2 regions of the Geodermatophilus sp. SYSU D00079 genome follow, and region 1 is predicted to be linked to the other one. Evidence: riboswitches for the same ligand, from Rfam matches in the RefSeq annotation. Region 1 holds a riboswitch; the other holds the start of a gene.
What was found. Region 1 has a riboswitch for cyclic di-AMP ahead of ACI79E_RS18935 (aggregation-promoting factor C-terminal-like domain-containing protein). Riboswitches for the same ligand answer to the same signal wherever they lie in the genome.
Positions count from the first base shown of each region.

Region 2: another riboswitch for cyclic di-AMP. It lies ahead of ACI79E_RS14565 (hypothetical protein); the one in region 1 lies ahead of ACI79E_RS18935 (aggregation-promoting factor C-terminal-like domain-containing protein).

Region 1 covers NZ_JBJGZS010000028.1:23,581-27,783, reverse strand. The annotation lists gene ACI79E_RS18940 (LLM class flavin-dependent oxidoreductase) at 1-994, opposite strand, end outside; cyclic di-AMP (ydaO/yuaA leader) riboswitch at 1,189-1,336, shown strand; gene ACI79E_RS18935 (aggregation-promoting factor C-terminal-like domain-containing protein) at 1,565-2,422, shown strand; gene ACI79E_RS18930 (class I SAM-dependent methyltransferase) at 2,571-3,209, shown strand; gene ACI79E_RS18925 (TetR/AcrR family transcriptional regulator) at 3,206-3,850, shown strand; gene ACI79E_RS18920 (flavin-containing monooxygenase) at 3,912-4,203, shown strand, end outside.
Region 2 covers NZ_JBJGZS010000017.1:15,613-19,815, reverse strand. The annotation lists gene ACI79E_RS14570 (NAD(P)/FAD-dependent oxidoreductase) at 1-832, shown strand, start outside; gene ACI79E_RS14565 (hypothetical protein) at 938-1,864, opposite strand; cyclic di-AMP (ydaO/yuaA leader) riboswitch at 2,143-2,295, opposite strand; gene ACI79E_RS14560 (dihydrodipicolinate synthase family protein) at 2,492-3,376, opposite strand; gene ACI79E_RS14555 (sugar kinase) at 3,379-4,203, opposite strand, start outside.

The sequences.
Region 1 (4,203 bases):
GCAGCACCGGCACGACCTCCTCGCCCAGGATGTCCAGCTGCTCGAGCACCGTCTTCAGCGGCAGGCCGGCGTGGTCGACGAGGAACAGCTGGCGCTGGTAGTCGCCGACGTAGTCGCGGAAGCCGAGGGTGCGCTCGATGACCTGCTGCGGGGAGCCGACGGTCAGCGGCGTCTCGCGGCTGAAGTCCTCCAGCGACGGGCCGTGCCCGTAGACGGGGGCGTTGTCGAAGTAGGGCCGGAACTCGGCGACGGCGTCCTGGCTGTTGCGGCGCATGAACACCTGCCCGCCGAGACCGACGATCGCCTGGTCGGCCGAGCCGTGGCCGTGGTGCTCGTAGCGCTGGCGGTAGAACTCGACCATCCGCTGGGTGTGCTGCGGCGGCCAGAAGATGTGGTTGTGGAAGAAGCCGTCGCCGTAGTACGCGGCCTGCTCGGCGATCTGCGGCGAGCGGATCGAGCCGTGCCAGACGAACGGCGCGACGCCGTCCAGCGGCCGGGGGGTGGAGGTGAAGCCCTGCAGCGGGGTGCGGTACTGCCCCGACCAGTTGACCACCTCGGTGTCCCACAGCTTGCGCAGCAGCGCGTAGTTCTCCACGGCCAGCGGGATGCCGTCGCGGATGTCCTTGCCGAACCAGGGGTAGACCGGGCCGGTGTTGCCGCGGCCCATCATCAGGTCCACCCGGCCGCCGGCCAGGTGCTGCAGCATCGCGTAGTCCTCGGCGATCTTCACCGGGTCGTTGGTGGTGATCAGCGTGGTCGCCGTCGACAGCTGCAGCGTCGAGGTCTGCGCGGCGATGTAGGCCAGCGTGGTGGTGGGGGAGGACGAGAAGAACGGCGGGTTGTGGTGCTCGCCCAGGGCGAAGACGTCGAGCCCGACCTCCTCGGCCTTCTTCGCGATGGCCACGACCGCCTGGATCCGCTCCGCCTCGCTGGGCGTGCGGCCGGTCGTGGGGTCGGTCGTGATGTCGCTGACCGAGAAGATCCCGAACTGCATCTCGTGCTCCAAGTGGTTGAGAGCGCAACTACTGCTGCGTGCAACAGTTTCGCCCGGCCCGTATTCCGGGTCCGCGGACACTCTCCCGCGACGAGGGTCACGGGACCCATGTGGCTCCTGGGATTGTCACGGGACGGTAACGGCCCCTACGGTGGGTGCGTCCGGTCGGTCGTGCGTCCCCATCCGGGGAGCCTGGCCGGACGCCGCCGAGTCGTGTCCGCGCACCGCGGACGTGAGCCGGGGACCCACCGCAGCACCGGGGTGAATCCTGCTCCCGAGCAGGTAGGGCACCTTCCCGCCCGAACCCGTCAGCTAACTCGGTAGGCGGCCATGGAAGGAACGGAGAGCATCCGCATGCCTCGCCCACGGGCCCTCCCGGCCCGCAGGGATCCCGGGCCACGCGCACCTCGCGCCTCTTCCTCGGTCCGCTGATCTCACCTCCCCCGTGACCGGCCGCGCGCGTCCCTGACCGCCGCCGGACCCCCTCCCGTAGACCGCTGCGCCCCGGGCTGCCCTCCGTAGGAGTCGGCCGGCCCGCGTGCGCCCTCGCGCCCCGGAGCACCCCCCTCGATGAACGACCGCACCACGCAGTCCCCCGCGCTCGACGCCACCACCCCCGCCGTCGACGCCGCCACCCCCGACACCACTCCCGCCCGCCGCCGGGTGCGCCTGCCGGCCCAGGGTCGCCGTCCGGCGTTCTTCCTGGCCGCCGCCGCGGCCGGCGCGATCGTGGTCAACGTCCTGGCCACCGGCGCGCCCGACGCCGAGGCCACCGCCACGCCGACGGAGTCGGTCAGCGTGGCCGAGCAGCTGGGCATCACCGCCGACACCGCGGCCGCGGCCACCCCGGACGCCGCCGACCTGGCCCCGCTGCAGGAGCTCGCCGCCTCCCGCAGCGAGCGCGAGGCCGCCGCGGCCAGCGCCGCCCAGGCCCAGGCCGCGGCCGACCAGGCCGAGCTGGACCGCCAGGCCGCCGAGCGCGAGGCCGCCGAGCGCGCCGCGGCCGAGGCCGCCGCCGCCGAGCAGGCCGCCCGCGAGGCCGCCGAGCGCGAGGCCGCCGAGCGTCAGGCCGCCGCCGCTGCGGCCGCCGCTGCGCCGGCCGCCGCCCCGGCACCGAGCAGCGGTGGCTCCGCGGCGCCGCGTGGCTCCTTCAAGGAGTACGCGATGTCCAAGGTCGGCAGCGCCCAGCAGTTCAGCTGCCTGGAGAACCTGTGGGGCAAGGAGAGCGGCTGGAACCCCAACGCGCAGAACCCCACCAGCACCGCCTACGGCATCCCGCAGTTCCTGAACTCCACCTGGGCCGGCACCGGGATCGCCAAGACCTCCGACGGCTACCGCCAGATCGACGCCGGGCTCATCTACATCGAGAACCGCTACGGCAGCCCCTGCGGTGCGTGGGCGCACTCGCAGGCCAACAACTGGTACTGATCGAGCGGTGCTGGATCGAGGGGCCGTCCCGGCAGGGGCGGCCCCTCGAGTCGTTCCCGGGGCCGGTGTGGGACGGTCGGGCGGTGCCGTTGGCGAGCGAGGAGGGGGCGCGCGTGGACCCGGACGTCGTGGCCACCGGGCGGTCGGCGTGAGGGTCGTCCCGTCCGGCTTCGTCCGCGCCCACACCCAGGTCCGGCGGCCGTCGTCGGTCCCCGAGGTCCGGCTGCACGTGGCCGACGACGTCGTCGCCCTCTGGGAGGCCATGGAGGCCCAGAACGGCGGCGCCGGGGAGGCGCCGCCGTTCTGGGCCGCGGCGTGGCCGGGTGGTCAGGCGCTGGCCCGCTTCGTGCTGGACCGGCCCGAGGTGGTCGCGGGGCGGGCGGTGCTCGACCTCGGCGCCGGCAGCGGCCTGGTCGCCCTCGCCGCCCGGCTGGCCGGGGCCCGGTGGGTGCTGGCCAGCGACGTCGACGAGTTCAGCCGCACCGCGGTCGGCGTCAACGCCGGGCTCAACGGCATCGACGGGGTGAGCGTGACCGGCGACGTCCTGGGCCGCGACCTGCAGGGCATCGACGTCGTCCTGGCGGGGGACGTCTGCTACGACCGGGAGATGACCGAGCGGGTGCTGCCGTTCCTCGACCGCGCCCGCGCCCGCGGCGTCGAGGTGTACGTCGGCGACCCGGGGCGGCCCTACCTGCCGCACGACCGGTTGACCGCCGCCGCGGTCTACGAGATCCCCGAGACCGAGGGCCCCGGACTGCGGCGGACGACGGTCTGGCGGCTGCCGTGAGCAGCGTGGCCCCCGACCGCGGGCGCCGTGCCCGCCGGCCCTCCGGCGACGACCGGGAGCGGGCGATCCTGGCCACCGCCGAGGCGCTGCTGGCCGAGCGCCCGCTGGCGGAGATCTCCGTCGACGACCTCGCCCGCGGCGCCGGGATCTCCCGGCCGACCTTCTACTTCTACTTCGCCTCCAAGGACGCCGTCGTCCTCGCGCTGCTGGACCGGGTGGTCGCCGAGGCCCACGAGCTGCGCGCCGCGGCGCTGGCCGGCGCCTCCGACGACGTGCGGGCGAACTGGCGGGCGGCGCTGGTCGCCGTCCGCGACACCTTCCGTGCGCACCGGGCACTGACCGCGGCCGCGACCCAGCTGCTGGCCGCCAGCGCCGAGGTGCGGGAGCTGTGGTTGCAGGTGATGGAGGGGTTCGTGGCGGAGACCGCCGCGGCGATCGAGGCCGAGCGGGCGCGCGGTGCGGCGCCCGGCGGCCCGGCGGCCCGCGACCTCGCCACCGCGCTGAACTGGATGAACGAGCGGGTCATCCAGGGCACCCTCGCCGGCCAGCAGCCGGCCGTGGGGGAGGACGACCTCATCGACGTGCTGCTCACCGTCTGGCTGCGCACCATCTACGGCACCGACGATCCGACGCGCCGTTGACGCACTCGACACCGTGTCGAGTACCGTGGTGCAGGTCACCGGCCGAGCCAGGGGGAACGCCATGACCGCACCCACCGAGCACGTGGACGTGCTGATCGTCGGCGCCGGGCTCTCCGGCATCGGCGCCGCCTGCCACCTCCAGCGTGAGTGCCCCGACCGCAGCTACGCCGTCCTCGAGGCGCGCGAGGCCATCGGCGGCACCTGGGACCTGTTCCGCTACCCGGGCGTGCGGTCGGACTCCGACATGTTCACCCTCGGCTACTCGTTCAAGCCGTGGACGCAGGCGCGGGCCATCGCCGACGGCGAGTCGATCCGCCGCTACGTGCAGGAGACCGCGCGCGAGCACGGCGTCG
Region 2 (4,203 bases), on a different contig from region 1:
CGCCGGCGACGACCAGGAGTTCCGCGCCAGGGTCGTCGTCGCCGCCGACGGGCGGTACTCCCTCGTCGCCTCCTCCGCCGCAGTGCCCGCCAAGGAGAAGAAGCACGGGCGCTTCATCTACTTCGCCTCGTTCGAGGACCTTCCCCTCGCCAGCGGCGAGCGCTCCCAGATGTGGCTGACCGATCCCGACGTGGCCTACGCCTTCCCCAACGACAGCGGCGTCACCGTCCTCGCCGTCATGCTCACCCACGACAAGCTCACCGAGTTCCGCCGCGACATCGACACCAGCTTCCGGCAGGTCATCGAGGCCCTCCCCGACGGCCCCGACCTCACCTCCGCGCGACGGGTCTCCGACTACGTCGGGGTGCCCCACTACCCGGACGTGAGCAGGGCACCGGCGGTTCCCGGCATGGCCCTCGTCGGCGACGCCGCCCTGACCACCGACTACCTGTGGGGGGTCGGCTGCGGCTGGGCACTGGAGTCCGCGGCGTGGCTGGCCGACGAGGTCGGTCCGGTCCTGGCACGCCCGAGGGCCGACGACGCCGAGATCGACACAGCCCTCCAGCGGTACGGGCGGCAGCACCACCACCGCCTGGCCGCACACCACTTCTTCATCGCCGACCTCGCCAACGGTCGGAAGCTCAACCCCGTCGAGCGTCTGATGTTCGCCGGCGCCGCGCACGACGACCGACTGGCCTCGAACCTGGCCAGCTACGGAGGCCGGCTGATCACGCCGTGGCAGTTCCTGAGTCCGGCGAAGGTCGGCCGGAGCCTGCGCGTGCAGATGGCGGCCGCCACGAGGGGGCGAGCGGTCGCCGGACAGACCTCGTAGCCGATGTCCCGGCCTGCGGTGTCGCCGGACACGCAACGGCTCCCACCCGTCGACGGGTGGGAGCCGTTGCCTCGTGCAGGTGCGGGGCGCGATGCCCCGCGGGGATCAGCCCCGGTAGTTCACGTGGACGTGGTCCATGTGGTTGGCCGTCGGGCTGCCGCGGTCGGCCATCGGCTTCCAGGAGCCGTTGGGTGAGCTCAGCATCCGCTGCTTCCAGATGACGTACTCCACGCCGAGCTCGTTCCAGTGGGCGATGTGGTACTGGGCGATCGCGTCGCCGAGCGAGGAGCTGGTCATGTAGTCCAGCGCCAGGCCCGAGGGGTGGCCGCCCGGGTCGGCGGCGCTGGCGCGGGTGCCGCCGATGGTGATGCCGGCGGCACCGGGCACGTTGCTGACCACGGCGTTCGCGGCCGCCTGCGCGGCGGGCTTGGTGGCGCCTGCGGTGTTGGTGATGCGCGCGATCGTGGTCGCCGCGACGCTGCCGGACGCGGCGGCGGCCGCGGGGGCGGATCCCCCCGACCGCTGCGGGGCGGCCTCGGCGGCACGCGCGGCCTCGGCGGCCTCGGCGGCCTCCGCGACCCTCGCCGCCTCGGCAGCCCGCGCGGCCTCGGCGGCCCGGGCGGCCTCGGCGGCCCGGGCGGCCTCGGCGGCGCGGGCAGCGGCCTCCGCCTCGGCCCTCTGGCGGTCCAACTCGGCCTGGTCGGCGGCGGCCTGGGCCTGCTGCGCCGCGGTCTGCTCGGCCTCGCGGCTGCTGCGGCTGGCGGTCAGCTGCTCCAGGGACTGGAGGTCCGGCGTCGCCGCTGCCGGGGCGGAGTCGGCGGTCAGCCCGAGCTCGCGAGCGACGCTGACCGACTCCGACGTCCCGGCCTCGGCCTGCGCGGCCGGGTCCGAGCCGACCAGGACGTTGACCATGAGGGCGCCGGCGGTGGCCACGCCGAGGTACAGCGCGGGGCGGCGGACGCTCGCCGGCGGGCGGCGGCGTGCGCGGCCGCGGCGGTCGGCAGCGCGGCCGGTGGTGGTGCGGGGGTCCATGAGGGGATGTGCTCCGGGGTCTACGGGCGCAGCGGCACGCCGGAGGCGGCGGGCTGCGGGGTGAGCGGGCAGCAGGGGGCTGCGGACGTCCGGGCGCTGCGCGGGACACCGGGGAGACGGCGGGAGGCCGGTCGAGCGGGGGTGCTCGGGAGTGGCCCGCGGGCGGTGCGCGGCAGGACGGCCGCGGGCGATCAGGTGCGCGGGCGCACCCGGCTCCGGTGGTACCGGGTCGGGCGGGGTCGTGCAGCAGGGCAGGGGCGCGCCATCCGGCCGCTCTCCGTTCTTCCGATGGCCGCCTACCGAGTTAGCTGACGGGTTCGGGCGGGAAGCAGCCCTACCCGTCCCGGACCAACGGCCCGGGAACGGGATTCACCCCAGTACTGCGATGGGTCCCCGGCTCGCCCCGGAGGGCGACTCGGCGGCGTCCGTTCGGGTTCCCCGGGCGGGGACGTGACGATCGACCGGACCCACCCACGGTAACCGGCGTTATGCAGTTGTGACAATCGAGCGCCGTCGATTCGTCGGGTGACCCGCGTCGCGCGGCACCCGATCGACGGCCCGAGGGTGTATGGGCACAGGCGTCCGGGGACGCGGGTGGGCGGCGGGGGCAGCCGCGTCCCGGCGTCCTCAGCCGACGGGGACCGCCACGGCGCGCTCGACCGCGGCCGCGGCGTCGAACCCCGCCGGGACGGGGACCAGCGGCGGGCGCACGGTGCCCATCGGGTGCCCGTGCCGCTGCTCGGCGATGCGCTTGAGCATCCCGGGCGCGACGAACTCCTTGGTCATCGCCCGCACCTGCTGCAGGTGGGCCGACAGCGCCGCGGCGTCGTCGGTCCGTCCGCCACGGACGTGCCGGTACAGCGCGACGACCTGCTCGGGGACGATGTTGGCCAGCGCGGAGATGGAGCCGGTGGCGGTCAGCAGGCGGGCCGGCAGGTCGTCCTCGGTGCCGACGAGCACCCCCTTGCCCGCCGCGTGCACGGTCTCGGCGTAGCCGGCCTCGCCACCGGAGTCCTTCACCCCCCACACCGGCAGGTCGGCCACCAGCTCGGCCGGGACGGGCACCGCGTACTTGGGGATGTGGTAGACGACCACCGGGTGCCGGGTGGCGGCCAGCACGCGCTCGTAGAACACGCGCAGCCCCTCGGCCGCCGCCGGCCGGAAGTAGTAGGGCGGCAGCACCATCACCGCCCGCACCGGCAGGTCCTGCAGCTGCTCGAGCAGGTCCAGGGTGTCCGGCAGGTTGCCCTCCGCGACGGTGGGGACGACGTGCAGCGCCCCCACCTCGGGCAGCAGGGCCTCCAGCACGGCCCGCTTCTCCCGGACCGACACCGACGGGCCCTCGCCGTTGGTGCCGAACGGGACGACGCCGGTGACCCCCTGCCCGGCCAGCCAGCGGACGTGGCCGAGGTAGGAGTCGACGTCGACGCTGAAGCGCTCGTCGTCGCGGAAGGGCGTCACGTTGGCGACGTAGACACCCTCGAGCACGCCGGCGGGGTCGTCGGAGTGCATCGTCACCTCCCGAGGTCGACGGTCTGGTCGAGGAACGCGGTCAGTTCACGGCGGCTGGGCAGGCCCTCGTAGTCACCCAGGCCCTGGACGCAGAAGGCACCCATGGCGTTGGCGGTGCGCAGCCGCCCGGCCGGCTCGGCCCCCCAGAGGGAGGCGGCGAGGTAGCCGGCGGCGAACGCGTCGCCGGCGCCCACGGGGTCGACCTGGCGGGCGGGGAAGCCCGGCGAGGTCAACCGCTCGCCGTCCACCAGTGCCGTGCAGCCGCGGGCGCCCTGCTTGAGCACGACCTCCCCGGGCCCGGCGTCGGCGAGCCGCTCCAGGCCGGTGTCGTCGTCCCAGCCCCACAGGGCGCGGGCCTCGTCGTCGCCCACGAGCAGGACGTCGACGTGCGGGAACAGGGCCTCGCTGGCGGCGCGGGCCGCGGCCGGCTCCCACAGCCGGCTGCGGTAGTTGACGTCGTAGCTCACCCGCACGCCCGCCGCCCGCGCCGTGCGCGCCGCCCACGGCAGGAACTCCACCGCCTCCGGGGACAGCGCTCCGGTGATCCCGGTGAGGTGCAGGAAGGCCGCCCCCTCGAGGACGGCCGGGTCGAAGGCGCCCGGCGCGAGGGTCGAGGCCGCCGAGCCGCGGCGGTAGTAGTAGACCCGCAGCGCCCCGGCCACCTCCTCGCGCAGGTACAGGCCGGTGGGCCGGTCGGGGTCCCGGCGCACCGCGCGGGTGTCCACCCCCTCCGCGCGCACCCGGTGCAGCACCAGCTCGCCGGGCTCGTCGTCCCCCAGCGCGCTCACCCAGGCGGCGGGGACGCCGAGCCGGGACAGCCCGATCGC